4 regions of the Virgibacillus sp. 6R genome follow, and region 2 is predicted to be linked to each of the others. Evidence: riboswitches for the same ligand, from Rfam matches in the RefSeq annotation. Region 2 holds a riboswitch; each other region holds the start of a gene.
The links. Region 2 has a riboswitch for S-adenosylmethionine ahead of BKP57_RS18550 (methionine ABC transporter ATP-binding protein). Riboswitches for the same ligand answer to the same signal wherever they lie in the genome.
Positions count from the first base shown of each region.

Region 1 (5,969 bases), 2.1 Mb from region 2:
TATTATCAGCAAATGGTAAAAAATAGCTTTTCGGAATTCGAATTATCCCAGATTTGTATACATTTACCATGGAGAAGAATGTTTGAAATCGGTCTTGATTTAAAAATAAAGAAGAAGTAGTAATTCCTGGCGCAAGGAGAGTTTAATCTATGGATATAATGGATTTTTTAGCACGAGTGAAGAGCATTTACCCAGCCTTAACGAAGAGCGAGAAAAAAGTTGCCTCGTTTGTTTCTGAGAACTACCAGCGTATTGCTTTTATGTCTTTAACAGAACTTGCTGATGAATTTGGTGTCGGGGAAGCTACTGTAATTCGCTTTTTAAAAAAGGTAGGCTTTTCTGGATATCATGAATTTAAGACTACTATGGCAAAGCAAATCCTTAGCGGTAAAGAACCTAAAGCGGATACTAAATTTGAAAAAACGTACCAAGATATTGTTAAAATGCTGGATGAAACAAGACTGATGACCAATACGGAAAAAATAAAACAATCAGCAAATTTGATAAAGAACAGTAATGCAATCTATTTGTTTGGTATCGGTTTCTCTGCTTTGGCTGCACAGGGAGCACAGATTAGACTCATGCGCCTTGGTTATAAAGCATACTTTTTTTCAGAACAGCATACAAGATTGGTTTCATCTCATTTAATTGAACCTGATGACTTGGCGATCGCATTTAGTGTAACAGGTGATACACGAGAGACGTTACAATGGTTAAGTAAGGTGAAGGAAAATGGAGCAAAAACGATTGCGATTACGAACCATTCACGGTCGCCTATTACTAAAATCGCTGAATTATTATTATTTACTGCAGGAAAGGAAGTAGCACAAGAAGGAAGTACTTTAATTACGGAAATGTCGCAGCTTTTCGTAGTTGAACAAATTTGTCAATATCTACACGAAATTGATAGTTCTAGAATAGCATTAGCAAAGAAACAAATTTCTCAATCTATTGATTAGCGTAAACACCTTAAATAAATAGTGCTATTCATTTTTAAGCGCAGTACGTATTCTCAAGTAAGATAAATTATAACCAATGGTATCCCAACCGGTTGAGCTTTCGTTATAACGTGCTAAAATAGCATAAATATATAAGGCTAAGACTCTAGGTAGTGGGTAGAATTGATTTTTTCTCCAATCATTTCGCAACTATTAAAGATGGAGGGTATATCATTGAGTTCAACAGTATAAAATTTTTATGAGTCGTTTTCTTAAAAATTCTCCCACATTTCGTAGGAGAATTTTTAACTAGAACAACATTTGACTAGAGTTTATTAGTCAAATGTTGTACAAAGCAGGCCAATTATCCATAACTTATCAAAAATATTCCAATAATAGCAGTATTAGTTTGTTGATCATTTTTTCTTTGTCTATGTATAGAAACTGACAAATTTTAAGCATTTTCTAACCATTATTCATATTCGTTTTCGAGGCACTTTCCTTAATAAAACAAAAGGCGCCATAAGCTTTTACGAAGTGTTTGTAAAAAGGCTAGGGCACCTAAAGTTTGATTGAGCAAGATGGAGTCCTGTTTAAGGGTAATAAAATCCATTTTTTTAAGTCTATGAGCTTTTTATTATCGCTACTGGTTTGAATTAGTTAACTTTACACTGGTGTTAAACAGGAATTATTACGAAGTCGTAGTGCTTCATCATAAGGGTTCTTGTGTGTAATAACTGTAATTTCTGCTGCTTTTTTATAATCTGCTATATTATGGAAAGCGTTCGGTTGCTCGATCCATAAAAGCTTGCATTTTTTATTTACGAGTTGCTCTAACAAGTCAGCTGGTAATGTTGCGTGTACCAGCCAAATGGCGTCTACAATCGGAACCTCAGATAACTCATCATACTGTGGCAGTTCCGCTGTGGAAATAGGATTTCCGACAGCAACTATGTCAAATCCAAGTGCTCGCAGTTGCAACACTTTTTCTTCATCTGCTTTGCTCGCTTGCTCTAACCCGTAAACGGCAATCGTTTTTTTGCGTATGTTCCCCTCGTCTCTTATAAAAGAAGAATGGAGCAGCCAATGGATAGCGTGCTGATCATCAAATACGATGGTCTCTTGTTCACCTGTAGCTTTGGCTATCGCTTGATCTAGTGTAATTAGCAAATCATTTACGGATTCTAACCCAATCGATAAACGGACGGTTTCTTCCGTCGTTCCGCTCGCTGCTAATTCTTCTGATGTAAGTTGTTGATGTGTCGTGGAAGCGGGGTGAATAATCAGTGATTTCGCATCACCTACATTGGCTACATGTGACCATAATTCAATGTGATCAATTAATTGTCGTCCAGCTTCCCTCCCCCCTTTTATACCAAACGTAATGATCGACCCTGCCGTACCATCACGGAAATATTTTTTTATTAATGGATAGGACGGATGGCTGGGCAAACCTGGATAACTGACCCACTCAATTGCTGGATGATCCTCCAAATACGATGCAATCTTTTGTGCATTTTGTGTATGTTGTTGCATACGTAAATGTAACGTTTCTAATCCTTGAAGCAGTAAAAAGGCACTATGTGGACTTAAGCAAGCGCCAATATCACGAATTAATTGCACGCGAAGCTTAGTGGCAAAAGCGGCTGGTCCAACATCAATAAACCGCAGACCATTATAACTCTCATCGGGTTCAGTAAAGTCAGGAAATCGTTCATTGTTCCAATCAAATCTTCCACCGTCTACAATGATACCTCCAATGGTGGTTCCGTGTCCGCCGATCCATTTTGTAGCAGAATGGACAATAATATCCGCTCCCCAGGCGAATGGTTTGGTAAGGTATGGTGCGAATGTATTATCAATAATTAATGGAATATGGTGTGCGTGAGCGATAGTAGCAATGGTCTCTATATCAAAAACGTGAAGACTTGGATTTGTAATCGTTTCTCCAAAAATAGCTTTTGTTTTGTCAGTGATCGCTGCTTCTACTTCTTTTGGATTGGTACCATCAACGAATTTAACGTTGATGCCATAGCGAGGCAATGTGTTAGCAAATAAGTTATACGTCCCACCATAAAGATTGCGGTCGGTAATGATTTCATCGCCAGCACTGGCGACATTTAAAATAGCGAATGTAATAGCAGCCATACCAGAAGAGGTTGCTACTGCTGCGACCCCATCTTCCAATTGAGCAACACGCTGTTCAAATGCATCGACTGTTGGATTACCAATACGAGAATAAATATTTCCTGGCTCCGCTAATCCGAATAAATTTTGGGCATGTTTGGTATCTTTAAAAACATAAGAAGTAGTTTGGTAGATAGGTACTGCCCTTGCACCTGTTGTCGGGTCGGGTATTTGCCCGCCGTGAAGTAAAATTGTCTCTGGATCTTGCGTGAAAAAGCTTGTCATTGTTTTATTCCTCCTTTGAATGTGGGGCTGGTTCTTAAGATCTAATCCTCTTATCTTTTTTGCATTTGTGGTCTCCGTTTTTGGAACCTGTTGAATGAATCTTGCGAAAAGTATGTTTTCGGCTGGTTAATTTTTTCAAGGTAGGCGACTATTTGGAGGTGGTGGAAATAAAAAGCCCTCTTCCTAAAGAAGAGGGCTAGAATCGTTTTCCGTTCCTCCTCTTATCTTCCAGACCATTTCTAAGGTCTGTAGGATTTAGCACCGTAAAAAGCAAATCATTATTGCTTTTAGGTTGCCGGGTTTCAAAGGGCCTATTCCCTCCACCACTCTTGATAAGAGATTCAATTTTTAAATTACTGAATATTATATAAGGTTCAAGATGTATTGTCAATGAAGAATACGTGTACACATATTATTTATATAAATTAGGTCTAAGTAGGAGGTAGGAAGCTTTAGATATTTCTCATTATAAATAAACAAGGAGGCTTTAATTTATTTTTTGAAGAATAAGAAAGTATAAACTCAGGTGCTTATGGATAATGAAATAACCTAATAGTCACGTCCGGCGCATGAGCCCAGCAACTATGTGAACTTAGAAATGCGCCCTACGATAAGTTATCATCGGTTCGTGGCAAAGAGGAAGGCCGAGACTAAAAACGGGCTTGCCGCTCCACGTCGGCATACCCCTGTTTTTAGTGGCATGATTCCTAAATCTTTAGTTGATTCGTTCCATTCACTACGTTGCTAAACGGGCGCCCTGCGCCTTTGTTTAAAAGATAAGCAAGTATAAAATGAAGTGCTTGTAACGAAATAACCGACTAGTCACGTTCGGCTCCATTGCCCAGCAACTAGTAATTCGCTGCAACTTTGTGAATGACTGTTGATTTAAGACAATTTGCTGTTATTAAGGTTACGTATACACTTGTAGAACGAATAAAGGTATGTTTCAGTTTAAAGTTTTTTACATGTTATTGATTTTTACAAATGGTTGTGACCTAGGTCATTTTTCATTACCTATGTCAGCTGAAAGGATATGAAAGCGCTTTTTAATTTTAATTTGGCTGATAAAATAAAATGTGAAATGCTGAATGAGGAGGTTTAAATTCTAAATGACAAAGCGAAAAATCAGCGACTCCATTCAAAGATTTGGGCGTACTTTACTTCTCCCAATTGGGGTACTGGCGCCAGTTGGTATGATCTTAGGGATTAGTGGAGCATTGGTACAAACGTATATGATTGAAAGGTTTCCTTTTTTAGGCTATGAAGCAGTAAATACTTTATTAACTAGCATTCGTACCATAGCAAGTGTCGTGTTTGATAATATTCCATTGTTATTTGCAATGGGTGTTGCCTATGGAATGAGTAAAAAAGATAAGGGGATATCTGTTTTTGCCGCTACAACTGGCTATTTAACCTTAATTATAGCCATGCATGTTTGGCTAATCATTACGGGGAAGATGGCGGATCCCGAGGTTATGACGCAATATGGGCAAATAGAAGTGTTAGGCATCCAAACAATGAATATTAATGCGGTAGGAGGAATCATTACTGGGCTTTTAGCAGCTTGGGCAACAGATAAGTTTTATAATCTAGAATTGCCAACGGCATTTGCATTCTTTTCAGGAAAAAAATCTGTCCCGATTATTACAATTGGTTTTATGACGGTAATTGGTTTAATCATTCCTTTTATTTGGTCGTTGTTTGTAGGACTTTTAACAAACTTATCTTCCGTATATTTAAGTGTGGTAGGTCCGTTCTTTACTGCTGCAGGAGAGAGATTATTTATTCCTTTTGGATTGCATCATGTGTGGAATGTTCTGTTTCGATTCACGGAAGCTGGAGGGTCCTATGTTATTGATGGCGAAACGTACGTAGGGGTTGTCCCTGCGATGACGGAGATTTTATTTAATCAAGGACCTAATAGTGAGTATTGGTCGATGATGCCAAAGCTAACTCGTTTTATGGCACAACAGCAAATGTTGGTAACGTTATTTATCTTTCCGGCGATTGCCTTTGCAATGTATAAAACGGCTTATAAAGAAAATAAAGCTTATGTGAAATCAATGTTAATTACAATGGTCTTAACTGCTGTTCTTGGTAATGTTACGGAACCGTTAGAATTTACATTCGTGTTTATAGCCCCATTATTATATGTTGTTTATGCCTTTATTGTTGGGATTGGTGCCGTTTTATTATCTTTTGCAGGGGTAGCAATTGGATATATACGTGGAACTATTTTTGACTTTACGATTTTTGGATTGCTATATGAACAAACCAATTGGATTTTTCTTGTGCTAATTGGTACAGGGCTAGCCATCGTAACTTATTTTGTGTTTCGCTGGGCCATTATTCGCTTTGATATTAAAACTCCCGGTCGAGAAGAACAGCAAAATCTAGATAATACATTATTAAAAGAAAAACGTTATGATGAGATAGCGAAAATTGTCGTTAAAGCATTAGGAGGAAAAGGAAATATTTTAAATGTTGATAATTGTATTACCCGACTTCGGATCGATTTAAAAGATGTTCGTGTTATCGACAAAGATGTATTAACTACTTCTGGATGTACAGGATTTTTCTTTCCAACGGCAAAACATATTCATGTTGTCTATGGTCCAC
Region 1 covers NZ_CP017762.1:1,949,101-1,955,069, reverse strand. The annotation lists gene BKP57_RS08855 (DUF4127 family protein) at 1-120, shown strand, start outside; gene BKP57_RS08850 (MurR/RpiR family transcriptional regulator) at 150-959, shown strand; gene BKP57_RS08845 (PLP-dependent aspartate aminotransferase family protein) at 1,605-3,350, opposite strand; SAM riboswitch class I at 3,569-3,689, opposite strand; gene BKP57_RS08840 (PTS transporter subunit EIIC) at 4,460-5,969, shown strand, end outside.
Region 1: linked by a shared signal. The riboswitch ahead of BKP57_RS08845 (PLP-dependent aspartate aminotransferase family protein) and the one ahead of BKP57_RS18550 (methionine ABC transporter ATP-binding protein) in region 2 are both predicted to bind S-adenosylmethionine.

Region 2 (5,969 bases):
CTACAAACGAGGAAATGGCAGAAATATTAGCATCGGACGGTATGTTAATTAAGCGACCAATCGTAACCGATGGCTCTCAAGTGACTGTTGGATATAAAGAAGAAGAATTTGCAAAAAATTGGCTGTAAGGATTGCTTGTTTATTTTATACGATAAGAGAGTATCAAATTAGGTGCTTGGAGATAACGAAATAACCGAATAGCCACGTCCGGCGCATGAGCCCAGCAACTAGGCGACTTTAGAAATGCGCCCTACGATAAGGCCTCAACGGTTCGCAAAGAGGAGGGCCGACTAAAAACGGGCTTGCCGCTCAGGCGTCGGCATACCCCTGTTTTTAGTGGCATGATTCCTTTATCTTTAGTTGATTCGTTCCATCCGCTACGTTGCTAAACAGGCGCTTGCACCTTTATTCCGGGTGTAATGCAAGTTTTTTAAAGTGACTATTTATTTGTAACTGAATGGACTAGATTTTCAAACAGTTTCTATAGAGAATATAGAAAATAAATACTGGATAAATGACTCTGAACCTTGTATAGTGAAAGTGGAATATATCATTTGGAGGGGAATATATATGAGCGTACCAAAGGAATTACTATATTCAAAAGAGCATGAATGGGTAAAACAAGAAGATGGAAATGTACGTATTGGTATTACTGATTTTGCCCAAGACGAATTAGGAGATATTGTATTTGTTGAACTTCCTGAAGTTGGTGATGAATTAGAAATCAATGAGCCTTTTGGTAGTGTAGAATCCGTGAAAACGGTGTCGGAACTATACGCTCCCATCAGTGGTAAAGTAGTCGAGGTAAATGAAGAATTGGAAGACAGTCCTGAATTTGTAAATGAATCACCATATGAAAATGCATGGATGCTTGTTGTAGAGCCAACAAATGAAGCCGAATTGGACGATTTATTATCTGCAGAAGCATATGAAGAAATGATAAGTGAATAAATAATTCAATAGCTGATATGCAATATTTTGCAATCAGCTTTGTTTTTACTAAAATAAATGTAACGAAATAGAAAAGTTAGGATTGTTTATTTAAGGTTCTGTTATAAAAAAGTTTGACTATAAAGTGATACTGTTTCATTTTTTAAGTAAATCAATCAGCAAGTACTTATATACTTAAATAATTAGTCTGAACATCATGATGTTAAAATGGCTCTTTTTTCAAGATACGCATAAATGGAGAACGATTAATAATTGGATGATTTTAACATAAACTACAAGCGAATCATGGATGACAATGGACATAAATGAATTGCAGAAGACTTATTTTTATTATATAATGATACGTTAAAAAGTCAGACATCCACTACGAGCATAACATTCATTTTGCAAAGCACATACCATTGTTCGAACTGTATGTAAATGGAAATTTGCTCTGTTTTTTGAACGGCATCTAATAATAAAACAATGCTCTCTCTGCATATGCAAGCTTGTCGCTTGATTTTCCAAGGAGTGCTATGTGATGATAACAGATGGATCAGAGAAGGTTTTGATTGTGGAAGGGTTAACGGATAAAAAGCAAGTAAATAAAGTACTTGCGGAAGATTTGACGATTGTTTGCACAAATGGAACCCTCGGGGTGGAACGATTTGACCAAATGTTGGAGGAGTACGCATTAGATGATAAGGAAGTTTATATTCTTGTAGACGAAGACCCTTCTGGTATGAAGCTTCGTAAACAATTAGCAAGAGAATTACCCCATGCCGAGCATGTATATGTAAGCAGTGAGTACCGGGAAGTCGCAACCACGCCGGAAAATGTTTTAGCGCAAGTATTAGTAAGTAAAAGAATAGCGGTTAACCCTATCTTTTTGATTTAAATTACAGTAAAAAGGTGATAGTTTGCAACAGGTAACAAAAGTGCAATTGCAGCAATCTGATTACTTTCTCTATATTTTCACGCCGCTTTGCGGAACTTGTAACCTAGCTAAAAGCATGTTGCTTAAAATTGAACAAATGCAAAAGCAAGAAGTGTTTTTAGAAATGAACGCTTCGCTACATCCAGAATTTATGCAAACATATCAAGTGGAAAGCGTACCTTGTTTGCTTATTAAGAAAGATGGACAAATAGTAGAAAAAATTTATGCGTTTCGAGATGTGGCAAATATTTATCAATATTTGTTAAAGCATAAACCGGAAATGTTTGCATTCTAATACAATAAATGTCTCTTCACCATTGTTTGTGATTTAATTTTACAAAAAGTGATGATGAACCCAAAAAAGTATATTGACAGATGGAAAGCAACATGCTATTATAGTGTCTATTCCAATTAAATAATAATTTACTCTTATCTTGAGCGGTGGAGGGACTGGCCCAGTGAACCCGCGGCAACCTTCAAATAGAACTATTTGAAAGGTGCTAATTCCTGCAAGGTGATAAACCTTGATAGATGAGGGGACATTTTGACATTCATACGTCTTTCTGTTCTCTTCAGAAAGGCGTTTTTAATTGCTTATATGGGCATAATAGGAAGAGCTAAGAAGGAGGAGTAGGTGTGATATCGATTGAGGGTTTGCGTAAAGTTTTTACTGCAAACAAGACAGAAACAACAGCTGTAGACGATGTTACCCTGTCGATTGAGCAAGGAGATATCTTTGGTGTGATCGGTTATAGTGGTGCTGGAAAAAGTACATTTGTACGATTAATTAATCGTCTAGAAGAGCCAACAAGTGGAAAAGTTTATATTAATAAGCAGGAGATAACTGCACTCAAAAAGAATGAGCTGCGTCTGGCAAGACAAGATATTGGAATGGTGTTTCAACATTTCAATTTACTATGGTCACGCACGGTAGAGGATAATATTGCTTTCCCATTGGAGATCGCTGGAGTTGAAAAAGAAGAAAGGCAACAACGTGTGCAATCATTAATTGATTTAGTTGGCTTATCTGGCAAAGAGAAAACATACCCTTCGCAATTAAGCGGTGGACAAAAGCAACGAGTTGGTATAGCACGTGCATTGGCAAATAAACCTTCTGTATTACTTTGTGATGAGGCAACATCAGCTTTAGATCCTGAAACAACGAATTCGATATTGGATTTGCTTGTTGATATTAATAAGCAGTTAGGGATAACTATTATTTTGATTACGCATGAAATGCATGTCATTCGGAAAATATGTAACCATGTTGCCGTTATGGAAAATGGAAAAGTAGTGGAGCACGGCAATGTTTTGGACGTATTTTCTCATCCGAAAAACAATGTTACGAAAAAGTTTGTCCAACAATTGATGGGGGATGCTGAAGCTGAGAATGAGTTCGAACATCTAATCAACACATTTAAGCAAGGCAGGCTTATTCGTCTTCATTTTGTTGGCGAAACAACAAACGATGCTTTAATCAGTAAGCTTGTGAAAACATACGATATTGATATTAGCATTTTACAAGGAAAAATTACTCGCACACAAGCTGGAGCGTATGGTACTTTATTTATCCAAATGACCGGTGATGAGGCAGAAATCGCTAAGGCAATCCAGCACGTGTCTGAAGAAACCTCTGTGGAGTTGGAGGTGATCCGTAATGTTGACTGACCTATTTTCTACAATTAAAATAGAAGATTTTATGGAAGCAACTTATGAAACATTTTATATGACGATTATTGCACTAATCGGGACATTTATTTTTGGCATCATGCTTGGCTTGCTATTATTCCTTACAAATAAGGGGGGGTTATGGCAAAATAAGTGGATTAACTTTTTAACAGCCACTTTCGTGAATGTGTTTCGCGCCATTCCATTTATTATATTAATACTGCTCTTATTCCCATTTACCGATTTTATCGTTGGGACGATCCGTGGTCCTAATGCTGCGTTGCCGGCATTAATCATCGGCGCAGCACCATTTTATGGGCGGCTTGTCGAAATTGCTTTAAGAGAAGTGGATAAAGGTGTTATCGAGGCTGCCAAAGCGATGGGAGCAAAAACAAGAACGATTATTTTTAAAGTATTGTTACCTGAAGCGATGCCTGCATTAATTTCAGGTATTACGGTTACGGCGATTGCACTTATTGGCTATACAGCAATGGCAGGTGCCATTGGTGCTGGTGGATTAGGAAGCTACGCCTACTATTCCGGATTCCAGCGCAGAGATTTTGATATCGTCCTGCTTTGTTCCATTATTATTGTACTGATCGTATTTTTATTTCAATTTATTGGTGATTTTATTACACGCAAATTAGATAAAAGATAATTCAAAAACGAAAAGAGGAGCGTACAAAATGAAAAAATACATTCTATCTATTCTATTTCTTATTAGTCTTGGAAGTGTTTTAGCAGCATGTGGCGGGGATGATAAAACAGCGGACGATAATAAAATCATTGTCGGTGCTTCCAGTGTACCGCACGCAGAAATCTTAGAAGAGGCGAAGCCATTATTGGAAAAAGAGGGCATCACTCTTGAAATTAGTGAATATCAGGACTATGTTTTGCCAAATGATGATTTAGATAGAGGAGAGATTGATGCAAACTATTTTCAGCATATTCCGTTTTTAGAACAAACAATAAGTGATACGGGATATGAACTTGATTATATTGCTGGTATTCATATTGAGCCAATTGGTGTCTATTCTAAAGGTATTTCCAGCATTGATGATATCCCCGAGGGCACGGAAGTAATTATGAGTAACTCTGTACCAGATCATGGACGTATCTTAACTTTGTTTGAGGAGCAGGGACTGATTAAATTAGATGATGGTGTAGATAAAGCAAAAGCTACGATTGATGATATTGCCGAAAATCCAAAGAATTTAACGTTTTCACCTGAATATGAAGCAGCTACCCTTCCAGAGTACTATGAAAGGGAAGAAAATGCTCTAGTTGCTATTAATACAAACTATGCTATTGATGCGGGATTAAAGCCAACAGAGGATGGCTTGTTTATTGAAGATGAAGATTCACCGTATGTGAATGTGCTAGCTGTTAAGAAAGAAGATAAAGACGATGAGGCATTAAATAAATTGGCAGAAATTTTACAATCAGAAGAAATTCAATCTTTTATGGAAGAAAAATATGATGGCGCTGTTGTTCCGGTAGGTGGAAAAGAATAATCGAGAAGGAATTCGATAAGATACAGCGTATGTTAACGCATATGTAGATATCGCCATCCTTTTCTGTCGATAATTAAAAATGAATCGTTTATTTGAGCTAAGACGCGTTTAAATGCGTTTTGAACAGGGAACCTGTCTTATGATAATCTTATTATGAGTCGAGATCAAGAAAGGATGATTCCCTATTCATAGCGGAATAAAAATGAAGTACACTTCTGAAATGGAGAAGGCAATGCAACAATCACACCATATTGGCTTTGCTGAATATCAACGTAAGCTGAAGCAACGACTGGCAGTTGAAAGAAAACGTCAGCAAGATCACCAGAAGTGTAAGCTTTTTGCAGCAGCATATATCAACCAACAAAGCAGATAACCATCTTGAAAACGAGATAGATAACAGGCAAAAGGGCGTTTGTGCACATGGCATAGACGGCCTTTTGCCTATGCTTATCCCGTATATAAGGTGCTGTAGACTGTTGGATAATCTGTACTGCAACAAGTCTAATTGAGAGATAACAGCATCTAAATGCCCTATTTCTAAAAAGCCATAGGTCATACATTACGGTACGAACAAGCCGTGTGGGAATGAATACCCACACTAATGGAAGATTCACTTTATTTCTTTGATTTAAAATCCTTATAGATATAAGCTTTTTCATTATTTTCGGATCGCATCGTAAAAATCTTATTCTATGATGAGCAGACTTGTTTGCTAACTGTTGTAGTAGATGGTAGTCTACATGTAGAAATAAAAGAAAAATAAAGGGAAACGTGAAAGTAAATGCTATGTTTTTTGCTTTGGTGATGCGAATTAAATAAATGCTCCTATTTTATTCTATTTCTCACTTAGAAGAAATGATGCACCTAGAACCTACATATGATTTCCTGTTCTAAAAGAGTTGATAATAAATTCGAAATGA
Region 2 covers NZ_CP017762.1:4,095,876-4,101,844, forward strand. The annotation lists gene BKP57_RS18530 (arsenate reductase family protein) at 1-128, shown strand, start outside; gene gcvH (glycine cleavage system protein GcvH) at 571-951, shown strand; gene BKP57_RS18540 (toprim domain-containing protein) at 1,472-1,828, shown strand; gene BKP57_RS18545 (thioredoxin family protein) at 1,851-2,162, shown strand; SAM riboswitch class I at 2,294-2,405, shown strand; gene BKP57_RS18550 (methionine ABC transporter ATP-binding protein) at 2,504-3,535, shown strand; gene BKP57_RS18555 (methionine ABC transporter permease) at 3,525-4,193, shown strand; gene BKP57_RS18560 (MetQ/NlpA family ABC transporter substrate-binding protein) at 4,222-5,049, shown strand; gene BKP57_RS22345 (YuzK family famiily protein) at 5,252-5,422, shown strand.

Region 3 (5,969 bases), 1.9 Mb from region 2:
GTATGCCATAATTGATTTGTCACACTAATTCTCCTTTAAAAGAAAAATTTTCTTTGTTGTTGTTTTAAGCTTTCAAACGATAATCCACATTATGTTTTTTTAATGTTTTATCTGATCCAAACAAGAAATGTTTCTCCATATTTGGGGAATATTTGGAATTAATCGTTTCGACACCGACAGCTTCAGCTACTGCTCGTAGCATTGCAGGAGAAGCGCCACAGCAAAGTCCAATGTAATGGATGCCAATATCTTTTGCTTCCTTAGCCCATGCTGCCAATTCATAGCGATTGTGATAAAGTGGGTCTAGCGCAGTTGGAAAAGTTGTTTCTGTTGGTAAATGACAGCTGCAAGCCCCATCAGGTAAGTTGAAAAATGTTGGATGCTCCTCTGTTGTGCGATATGGAATTGGTAAAGCGCCGACATATCCATTGACAGACTTTCTTATTTTAGCAAGATATGGCTGCATCGTTTCTGGACCTCGGAAGCAGTTCATGCCAACCACAAGTGCTCCTTTTTCGGAAAGCAATTGACAAGCCTCTTCCACGGTATATCCATCCCGTAAAATGTTTTCTCCCATAAGACCAAATGTTATTACAGCTGGAAGCTCTTGTTTCGTAATTTCCTCTAAGGCGATCAATGCTTCTTCATAGTAATAAAAGGTTTCCCCGTTAACAAAATCGACTCCTTCTTCTTTACACCATTGCACCATTTCTGCAAAAATACTTCTTACTTGATCTTTAGATGACGGATCATCGGGGTCAAAAATATTAGTGTTGGAAATATTTCCAGCAACAAGAGCTTCTTCTACTGGATGTTCCTTGGCGACTTCCTTTGCAAGACGAATCGCGCTTCGATTTAATGGCTCTAATAATTCCTCTTTGCCAATGATGCGCATTTTTTCTCGATTCCCATTATACGTAAAAGCCAGAACAACATCAGATCCGGCATTCATAAAATCACGGTATGCTTGCTTAAGGGCTTGCGGATTATCTAAAGCTACTTCCGGTACAAAAGAGCCTGCCTGTAAATATCCCCTTCGTTCCAGTTCAAATAAATAGCCTTCTCCAACAATAACGGGACCTTCCTCTAACCTCTGTTGTAAATTACGTTTCATTTAAAATTCCTCCTTTTAGTGATTTGGGGAAACCCCATAATAAAACCCTCTTCTTGAATTAGAAGAGGGTGAATTACCTTATTTATGGTATCTCTTCTTATCTTCAAGCGTTACGCTCTGGAATTAGCACAGTGCAATTATGCCTGTTGCTGAGGTTTCAATGGGCCAGTCCCTCCACCTCTCTGGATAAGATAGTCATATTATGTTTGTTCAAAAGCTATTCATGATAGCTCCTGTGTTCAATCAATGGCACGTTTCTGCCGAACTGTTGTTGAAACGAGATATTTGTTGTCAAATATATTTGATCATTTATAAAATTTAAATAATACTTTACACCGAGAGGAATGAAATGTCAACCTATTTACTAAAAAAATTTTAAGTTCCTGTTTCGAATTGTTTCAGCGCTTGATTTAAATCATGCTTTAAATCTTCTGCTTGCTCAATCCCTACAGAAAAACGTAATAAACAGTTATCAATTCCACGCTTTTTCCGTTCTTTAATAGGAATGTCGGCATGGGTTTGTGTAGCTGGATACGTGATAAAGCTTTCCACACCTCCTAAGCTTTCTGCAAAGGTAATTAATTGTAATTGTTGCAAAAAAGGATCAACCCAGCTAGAATCATGCAAACGAAAAGACAGCATCCCACCTTTGCCTGGATAGATCACCTCTTTAACTGCAGGTTGTCCCTCTAAAAATCTTGCTATTTTTTGTGCGTTTTCCTGATGCTTTGCTATTCGGAGTGAAAGTGTTTTTAGCCCTCTAATTAACAACCAACAATCAAAAGGAGAAAGCACTGCTCCGGATGCATTGTGTAAAGCAGCAAGTTTTTCACATACTTCCACACCTGTTGCAATCACAAGTCCCGCCAATACGTCATTATGTCCACCAATATATTTGGTTGCACTATGAATAACAATGTTTGCGCCAAGTTCTATAGGTCGCTGCAAACAAGGGGTGAGAAATGTATTATCAACGATAAGTAATAGGTTATGTTTTGTGGTTAAACTGGCTAACGATTTGATGTCAATTTCTTGCATGAGTGGATTCGTAGGCGTTTCAATAAATAAAGCCTTTGTTTTATCAGATATCCGTTTTTCCATATCTTTCAAATTAGTAAAAGAATCATAGATTATATGGAACTGATAGGCATTTGCATAGTGCTGCAGCAAACGATACGTTCCTCCGTATATATCTTCAGAAACGATCAATTCATCACCAGACTGGAAAAGGGACAGCACCAATTGGATAGCTGCCATACCTGAACTGCAAGCGTAACCTTGTTCACCAGACTCCAAATTCGCAATACCTGCTTCTAACAGTGTTCGGGTAGGGTTTTTGGTACGGCTATAATCATATCCGGTTGAACGTCCAATCCCGTCATGTTTAAATGCAGTTGATAAATAGATGGGAGGATTGATAGCACCAGTGTTAGGATCGCTGTGATTTCCTAATTGCACTAGCCTTGTTTCAAGTGTTCTTTTTATCATATGATCATCATCTCCTAGAAAAATATTTTCAAGGAGAGCAAGCAAAAAACCTCTCCTTGAAATAAGAAGAGGTTTCCTAAGTTAAATATAAAGGACCAATTCTTCTTATCTTCAAGCATTAAGCTTCTGGAATTGGCACAGTACTGCAAGCAGTCTGTTGCCGAGGCTTCAACGGGCCAGTCCCTTCACCTCTCTGGATAAGAAAATAATTTTTGAATTTTATAAGATTGAATATTAGAATACAAGGCGGATTAAAAAAAGTCAAGTGGAACCTTGTATTCATTTAGAGTGTTTAATGGATCATAGAATATCTATGAGCTATCCATTGCTACTCTCCTTCTATGTGCGATATTTGAAAAAGTTTAAAAGAGAAAGAAACTGTCTACATTTGCATTTTTCCTGCACACTATTGCACAGTTGACAATTTTCTTTGGCTAACTAGTTTATCCCGTATATAAGGAGCTGTAAGACTCCCACTTCAGGAGTAGGAAGTCTACATATTTTCCAGCAATCGTTTAGCGATTTTTTGATAGTCATCCCGATCAATTCCCGGTGCAAATTCTTCTGGAAGATCATCAAGATTTGGAATTGGTGCTCCCTTTGGTGCTCCTTCCTTCACGATCAGTTGTTTCCCATTTTCTGGATTTTCCCCTTTCCAAATTTGCCGAATGTCTACATAATCTCCGACGTCATTCCATGTGTATAATACATTTGCTAAGCCTTGCTCCTCAAATTTTCGGGCATGATCGAATTTGGTGTTGGAGAGATCAGGGATTGGAATTAGTTTCTTCACTTCAGCACCTGTAGCGATTTCTAGAGCTTTGGCATAAGCTAAGATATGAGTACCACCGCGAACTAATAAATATCCAATCATTTCTCTTGCTGTTTCATGCTCCGTCATTTCATATACACGCATTTTATGTGTACGAGCGCCAATTTCAAGAAAGAAATTGTGCAATAGATCAAGCACGAGGTTGCCACTGCTGAAGACATTATCTCCTGTCCAGGCGCGACCCATGGAATCACCTGCAAGTGCTGTTTGTGCAGTAGCAATGAACTGATAAGTATTTCGACTATCTTTTCCTGTTCGTAATGGAGTCACATCTGGGTCTCCTGTATAAAAGGTGTTTCGTTTTGAGAGTAGATTAATGGTGTTTGAAACAAGTTCAACGTGTCCGAATTCCTCAGCCGTTATACTAGCAACCAGGTCGTAAAATGGTTTGAGTTTATCCTTTTGTCGGAAATTAAAGGATTGAAACAGATAGTTATTTAAAGTTGACATTTCACCAAATTTCCCACCTAATAACTCTTGAACTGCCGCTGCTGCATTGGGATCCCCGTGTTCAGGTATAGGCAATTCAATTAACATGCGGTTTTCACGCTTAAACATGGTAAGCCTCCTTTTTAGCTTTTAGGAATGACCCAAACAATTTGTTGCGTACGAATGTAGAAAGAAGAACCACCTGATTCAATCACAATATGGTCTGGCATAACGGTTTTAAGACTGCCTGTAACAGTCCCTTGGGTGGTTTGTACAATAAGCATCGATCCGGTTATCGATTGTAATGTTTGGTAAACGTAGGGATCAAAAGCACTCATAAATGCCGGCGTTTGTGCATTCATTTTTTATCCTCCTTAAAAAGCATCACTACAGCTAAGCTATGACACTACAAAGTAGGTTATTCTCGTGGACAAGCAGAAATCAGCTATTTAGTAATAGAAGTACGTCAAGTTTTTAGTCAAGATGAACAATAAGGGGAATAATTTCACAAAAGTATGGAGGTTTACCTTTGTACAGGGTAGAGAAAAATAGCAGGAGAAATATTACCGACGTTTCGTTGTTATGATTACTCTGAAACAATTATTTTTTGCTATGCTGGTGATGACAAAGACCCAAAACAAGAGGCAGTTTATGGAGGCTCTGTCTCTTGTTTTGAGTTCTTTAACTGGTAAATTCTTTCGCGATAGCTATAAATTCCCGCACGGCGTATGGCAAATATTTATTTCTCTTCCATATGAGAGCCAATTCAAGGTGAGTGATAGGGTGCTTGAATGGAATGGTAGTAACGTCATGATGGAGGAGCTGTTGACAAATTTTACTTGGTAATAAAGCAATGCCTAATTTCGCTTCGACCATTTCAATCATAAAGTCTCGTTGTGAACTTTTACATACCGTGTTTGGTTCAAATCCGTAATTCCTGCAAGCTTCGACAATCCGATCATGCAAGGAAAAATCTTCCTGATATAAAACGAATTTTTCATTCTTTAGATCAGATAGTTCAACGAATTTTTTAGCTCCTAGTGGATGTTCGGTTTGAACAACAACCATTAAAGGATCTTTTAAAAGGTTAATCGTTGAAAAATGATGTTTTTCAACGGGAAGATTACAGATAAGTCCTACATCGAGTTCTCCTTCTTTCACCCCATATTGAATTAAATTACTCCCCACTTCGTTTAATTCAATATGAAAAGAAGGATGTGCAGCCTTGTACTTGCTAATTAATTTAGAAAAGAAGGTGGCACCAATAATCGGGGGAATGCCAATTTTTATTTGCCCTTTTTTTAATTGCACCACATCATAAAGTTCCGTAGTTAAATTATCATATGCCTCCATAAATGGTTTGGCATTACTTAGAAATGCTTCCCCGGCATCAGTCAACTCAATTTGTTTTCCCCCACGGTAAAACAAAGTTACTCCGAGCTGTGTTTCCAAGTTTTTAATCGCTTTACTTAAAGAGGGCTGTGATATGTGAAGCATAGAAGCTGCTTTTGTAAAGTTTCGCTTATTGGCGACAGCAACAAAATATTCAACCTGACGAACGTCCAAACTACCCATCCTTCCATTAAATAAATTCCCATTTTTCATTATTATACTAAATTCGATAGCTAAAAGGAATAACGTATATGCAAAACAGATATTTCAATTTTTTGTCTTCTCCAATTACAATGAAATAAACGATGAGAAAGAGGGGAATGGCGTTGACAAGTTATGTAACCAAAGGAAACTTACAGATTGCAAAGCAGCTTTATGATTTTGTAAACAACGAAGCTTTACCAGGTACAGGGTTGGATCAGGAAAAATTTTGGCAAGATTTAGATCAGCTTGTTGCTGATTTAGTGCCTAAAAACAAAGCTCTACTGTTGGAACGGGAAGAATTGCAACAAAAAATAGATGAATGGTATAGATCACATGAGTTGCATGACACTTTAGCATATACATCATTTTTACAGGAGATTGGCTATTTAGAGCCAGAAGTCGATGATTTTACTATTTCTACAAAAAATGTAGACGATACAATAACAATGCAAGCAGGACCGCAACTTGTTGTTCCTATTGATAATGCTCGTTACGCACTGAATGCTGCGA
Region 3 covers NZ_CP017762.1:1,270,029-1,275,997, reverse strand. The annotation lists gene BKP57_RS05805 (cyclase family protein) at 1-23, opposite strand, end outside; gene BKP57_RS05800 (homocysteine S-methyltransferase family protein) at 65-1,114, opposite strand; SAM riboswitch class I at 1,209-1,307, opposite strand; gene BKP57_RS05795 (methionine biosynthesis PLP-dependent protein) at 1,490-2,602, opposite strand; SAM riboswitch class I at 2,705-2,806, opposite strand; gene BKP57_RS05790 (manganese catalase family protein) at 3,096-3,992, opposite strand; gene BKP57_RS05785 (YuzF family protein) at 4,007-4,225, opposite strand; gene BKP57_RS05780 (LysR family transcriptional regulator) at 4,545-5,429, opposite strand; gene BKP57_RS05775 (malate synthase G) at 5,582-5,969, shown strand, end outside.
Region 3: linked by a shared signal. The riboswitch ahead of BKP57_RS05795 (methionine biosynthesis PLP-dependent protein) and the one ahead of BKP57_RS18550 (methionine ABC transporter ATP-binding protein) in region 2 are both predicted to bind S-adenosylmethionine.

Region 4 (5,969 bases), 1.7 Mb from region 2:
AACCGGAATTTGTCCATACGTTAAATGGATCTGGTTTAGCCGTTGGCCGTACAGTTGCCGCTATTTTAGAAAATTATCAGCAAGAGGATGGAACGATTGTTATTCCAACTGCATTACATCCTTATATGGGTGGGAAAGAAGTCATTCAATAAGCGAAGTCAACCATTATCCATATGGTTTGTCGAATCTTTTGTGTGTCAACCAAATGATAAGTAGAAGAGAAAAGTCGCAACTCATTTCATAAACGACAGGTGCAAAAACAGCTAAAGCACCTTATTTCAACAAGGGAAACAAAAAGCTTGAAAGATAACAGCAAATATCCGCGGATGCAAAAAGTTTAGGCTTAATCAGCGTTTCATCCGCGGATAAAGTTATTTTGATTGCATAACGACTACGAACATTATTCTATTTTTAATGGGGCTTTTTCTGCTCCTTCATGCCATTCCAGTTCAAATTCAAATTCATATTTTCCATTTCTTTCTTCGAGTTCGATTTCCACTGTGACAGATTCTGCTGGCTGTACGATTTGTACTGTTCACCTTGGTGAAGCGTAAAAGAACCTTCTTCTTTTAATTTTGTCGCAATGGTTTGGAGCATCACTGCTGCCTGGTCTCTTTCCATTTTTTTCTTATACTTCACCAGCACGTTCGTTCTGTTTCTATTAGCCATGACGACACCCCCTCCTTTTTGCTTTATATATAGTATTCTTCTACAAAAAAGTGCAAAACCCTCTTAAATTCGAGTTTTTATAGAGATTGTTCAAAAAGTAGGCTCTATACTAAAATAGTACATTACTGCGTCGTTTACCGGTACTCTTTTGAAAACTTAACATATTCCAACTCTTAATTACGTTGAAAGTTATAGCTTTATTTATTCTAACAATCATAGTTTATAGTAATAGACTTAACTTTTATTTAGAATGCGTTTTGAAACAGCCTTTCGTCGATTTCGATATTTTGTGCCCATAGTAGTCATTCGGCGATAATAATACCTTCTTTTTATCAAACATTGAACCAGTTATCCGCCCCTATTAAGGATGTTTTTCTTCCTGTGGTAAAATATACGTGAAGGAGGATGAGTATTATCAAATGGCATGGTTATATGTTCTCTTCGCTGCTATTGTTGAAGTGTTTTGGGTGATTGGTTTAAGATATTCGCAAACATTTTGGGAATGGATTGGTACGATCATAATGATTATTTTCAGCTTCTACTTTGTGATTAAAGCATGCGAAAAATTACCTTCTGGCACTGTCTATGCTGTTTTTACAGGTTCTGGAGCTGCTGCTATTGTATTGATTGACTTTATTGTTTTTGGAGCAGATTTTTCGATTACAAAACTAATTTTTATCGGCTTAATTATTATTGGAGTAGTGGGGATTAAAATAACGACAGACGAGAAACAAGAAAAGTTTAAAACCCCTTCAGACGGAGGAGATTAATTTGGCATGGGTGTATCTTATTATTGCAAGCCTTGGAGAAATTTTTGGTGTCATGAGCATAAATTTTTATAATCAGAAAAAAAGCATTGGGCGACTATTTGCTGTTGTTATCACTTTTGGATTCGGATTTTATTTTTTGTCATTAGCAATGAAGGAAATTCCACTAGGAACGGCATATGCCATTTGGACAGGATTAGGGGCAGCTGGTGCTGTCTTAATGGGCATCCTCTTTTTTAAAGAGTCGGCAGGGTGGAAACGTATGTTATTTCTAAGTTTTATCATTGCGGGGGCGGTAGGTTTAAAAGCGATTGAATAAGTGAAGCAAAGAAGATTGTGTATAAGTAAAGCTGTTTTGATTGTAAATTCGTACAGCTATATATGAAGAATTGTAACTACTGGAAAGAATCTAAAGTGGAAATATTGAGGGTTATAACAGTGTCGTGAAAAATCTGACACATGTCTATTTAAAAAACTATTTGACAGGTAAAGGAAACCGTAGTATGATATAAAACAATATCCTGAAAAGTAAATATAATATTACTTCTTATTCAGAGAGGTGGAGGGAATTGGCCCTTAGAAGCCTCGGCAGCGGACTATTGATAGTACTGTGCCAAATCCAACAAGCAGGTAAGCTTGAAAAATAAGAAGAGGATCCATAGATTGGAAATCCCTTCTTAATCACATAAGGAGGGATTTCTTTTTTTATAAGATAAGAAACCAGCATGGCTCACCTAGAGCGCGAGCCACCATCTATCATGAAAAAACTTTTGCTTTATAATGTTTAGATTCTGAAATACTACCTAAGATAAATAAGTTATATAATGGTAAATAGCGTTTTTTTCATACAAAAGTATAAAATTAGATGCTTGGGGATAAAAAAATAACTGGATAGCCACGTCCGGCTCCATCACCCAGCGACTAGGCCGCCCTACGATAAGTCATCATCGTCGCTAAGAGGAAGGCCGTCTAAAAACGGGCTTGCCGCCCACACGTCGGCATACCCCCTGTTAGTGGCATGATTCCTTTATCTTTAGTTGATTCGTTCCATTCGCTACGTTGCTAAACGGGCGCCCCGAGCCTTTGTTCGATAATATAGGAAAAGAGTTATATAAATTTATGACCTTGAACCATTAGAGTGACACGGAACTTAACGCGTGTAGCATGTTAATATTCTTATCCATTAAAAAAAGCTTTAACATGTGGTTAAGCTATACTTTTACAATTGAATACTTCTTATCCAGAGAGGTGGAGGGACTGGCCCTTAGAAGCCTCGGCAGCGGACTAATATATAGTACTGTGCCAAATCCAGCAAACATGTTGTTTGAAAGATAAGAAGAGGATACTCATATAATAAAACCTCTTCTTTCGAAAGGGGTATTTTTTATGGCGATAAAATGAAATGTATGAGTAGATGCGATCTAAGCTAGGTGGAGTAAGGTTCTAAAGCATTGTTTCACATGGAACAAATTTTTAAGTAAAACAATTCTAAAAATAAGTATGGGGGAATTGCTTGATGATTACATTTGATCATGTAACAAAAGTGTATGAAGGAAAAGATCGGCCAGTCAAAGCGCTAGATGACGTCGATTTACAGGTGGAAAAAGGAGAAATCTACGGTGTTATCGGATTTAGTGGTGCAGGAAAAAGCTCCCTTATTCGTTGTGTGAATCTATTAGAGCGACCTACTTCTGGTAAAGTGATGGTTGATGGAAACGACTTATTAAGTCTTTCCGCTAAAGAATTGCGCGAAGCTAAGCGAGATATTGGGATGATTTTTCAGCATTTTAATCTTTTAAATTCTAAAACGGTGTATACAAATGTCGCGATGCCCCTATTGGTAGCAAAAGTGGCGAAGGAGGAAGTAAAGAAACGTGTCATGGATTTACTCACTTTTGTTGGTTTAGAAGATAAAGCAAATAGTTATCCAGAGCAACTGTCGGGAGGACAAAAACAACGGGTTGGAATTGCGCGTGCCTTAGCAACGAAGCCAAAAGTACTTTTATGCGATGAGGCGACATCAGCACTTGATCCAGAAACAACAAAAGCTATTTTACAGTTGTTGAAGCAAGTGAATCAAGAATATGGAGTAACGATTTTGATGATTACCCATGAAATGAATGCGATTCGAGAGATTTGCGATAAAGTTGCTGTCTTAGACAAAGGAAAAATCGTGGAAGCAGGAAGTGTGTTTGATGTGTTTTCTAAACCGAAAACAGCAGTAACTGCTAAGTTTGTCCGTTCGGTAATGCATGATACGATACCTGATTCAGTCTATTCATTGCTTAACAATCAGACAGCAGGCAGACATATCTATCGGATTGTATTTGTCGGAAATAGCGCTGGGAAACCTTTATTATCGCAAATCGCTAAAACGTATGCAGTGGACGTCAATATTTTATTTGGCAATATAACAGAATTACAAGGTGTTCCTTTAGGCAATTTAATTGTTCAATTTTCAGGGGATGAGAAAGAAATAAAGCGGGCTATGATGTATATTCATCAACAAAAGATTACGGTAAAGGAAGTGTTGGCAAATGTTAGTTGACCAGCAACAAATAGTACAGGCGCTTTGGGAAACAATTGTCATGGTCGGTGTGTCATTGCTATTTTCATTTCTTATCGGGCTTGTATTAGGTGTTTTATTAGTAGTAACGAGAAAAGGTCATTTATGGGAAAACAAAGTTGTTTTCACCATCTTGAATGCAGGGATTAATATCTTTCGTTCCATTCCATTTATTATTTTGATGGTTGCTGTCATCCCATTTACAAGACTTGTTGTCGGAACATCCATCGGGACAGCGGCAGCAATTGTACCAATGATTCTATTTGCTGGTCCTTATATTGCGCGATTAATTGAAAATTCATTGCTTGAAGTTGATCCGGGAGTTATGGAAGCAGCACAGGCAATGGGAGCTACACCATGGCAGATTATGATACGTTTTCTTCTGCCAGAAGCATTAAGTTCTTTGCTACTAGGAATTACGATAGCAACCATTGGTTTAGTAGGCGCATCGGCAATGGCTGGAGCAGTCGGTGGTGGAGGTCTCGGCGATTTAGCGATTACATATGGCTACCAGCGATTTGACACGGTTGTTATGTTCCTTACTGTAGGCATTCTTATCATAATGGTGCAAGGATTACAATCAATCGGAAATTATCTTTCCAAACGAGTGAGAAGAAGATAAACAAAAGGAGTTGTTTAAAATGAAAAAAGTAACGTTCATATTTTTCCTATTAATTACATCGGTCATTATCAGTGCATGTTCCAGTAGTGAAGCCAGTTCAACGGTGAAGGTGGGAATTAGCGGTTCTGATACGTCAATCTGGGATTATGTAGCAGAAAAAGCGAAAAAAGAAGGAATTAACGTCGAAATTGTCCGCTTTTCCGATTATGTTCAACCTAATTTGGCTTTAGCAGAAGGAGAGATTGATGCAAATGCATTCCAAACAGTTTCTTATTTCGATGCCTTTATTAAAGAGCATGATTTAGATTTAACGCCTATAGCGACAACGGTAATTGCCCCAATGGGGTTATATTCAGAAAAGCATGATAAACCAGAGGACATTCCTAAAGGCGGAACAATTGCCTTAGCTAAAGAAGCTACGAATATGGGCAGAGGCTTATTATTGCTACAGGATGCTGGTTTGATAAAATTGGCTGACGATTTTGATGGCAATGGTTCGTTAGATAAAATCGTTGAAAATCCAAAAAATCTTCAATTTGAATTACTTGTAGCTGGGCAAACACCAAGAGTGCTCCCAGATGTGGATGCTTCGATTATAAATAATGGGATTGCAGTCGATGCAGGCTTAAGCCCGTTGGCTGACTCGATTTTCCATGAGGATGAAACGGCAACTCCGTATATAAACATTATTGCTGTTCAGGAAAAAGATAAAAACGACAAAGTACTAAAAAAGCTTGCTGACATTTATCAGACGGACGATGTGGCAAAATTTATTGAAAAGGAACGTGATGGGAATTCCATTCCAACGTTTGTACCGTTAAGTGAGATTGGATATTAATTTAAAATGAGGTGAACTAATGGGAATTACTACAGAATCTACTACTATTTGGAAACAAGAAATTGCAGCTAATATGGAGGAAAATAAGACAAGGTATATTACGATTAGTCATGATATTCATGCACACCCTGAGATTGGGAATCAGGAAACATACGCTGCCAAAACATTGACAGATATACTAGTGGAAAACGGATTTGAAGTGGAATTGGATGTGGCGGGTCACCCAACCGCCTTTATTGCTAAAAAGAAAAGTCCAATAAAGGGAAGAACGATTGCCTTTTTAGCTGAATATGACGCATTACCAGAGATTGGGCATGCCTGTGGTCATAATCTGATTGGTACAATGAGTGTTGGCGCTGCTATAGGTTTAAGTCAAGTGATAAATGAAGTGGGAGGTGAAGTAATTGTCTTTGGCACACCTGCTGAAGAAGGTGGACCAAATGGAAGTGCGAAGGGAAGTTTTGTCAAAGCTGGATTGGTTGAAACGATTGATGCAGCGATTATGAT
Region 4 covers NZ_CP017762.1:2,393,324-2,399,292, forward strand. The annotation lists gene serS (serine--tRNA ligase) at 1-152, shown strand, start outside; gene BKP57_RS23425 (hypothetical protein) at 401-499, opposite strand; partial or broken gene BKP57_RS23430 (amphi-Trp domain-containing protein) at 538-669, opposite strand; gene BKP57_RS10755 (DMT family transporter) at 1,089-1,439, shown strand; gene BKP57_RS10760 (DMT family transporter) at 1,441-1,755, shown strand; SAM riboswitch class I at 1,981-2,086, shown strand; SAM riboswitch class I at 2,670-2,774, shown strand; gene BKP57_RS10765 (methionine ABC transporter ATP-binding protein) at 2,953-3,984, shown strand; gene BKP57_RS10770 (methionine ABC transporter permease) at 3,974-4,624, shown strand; gene BKP57_RS10775 (MetQ/NlpA family ABC transporter substrate-binding protein) at 4,644-5,462, shown strand; gene BKP57_RS10780 (M20 family metallopeptidase) at 5,482-5,969, shown strand, end outside.
Region 4: linked by a shared signal. The riboswitch ahead of BKP57_RS10765 (methionine ABC transporter ATP-binding protein) and the one ahead of BKP57_RS18550 (methionine ABC transporter ATP-binding protein) in region 2 are both predicted to bind S-adenosylmethionine.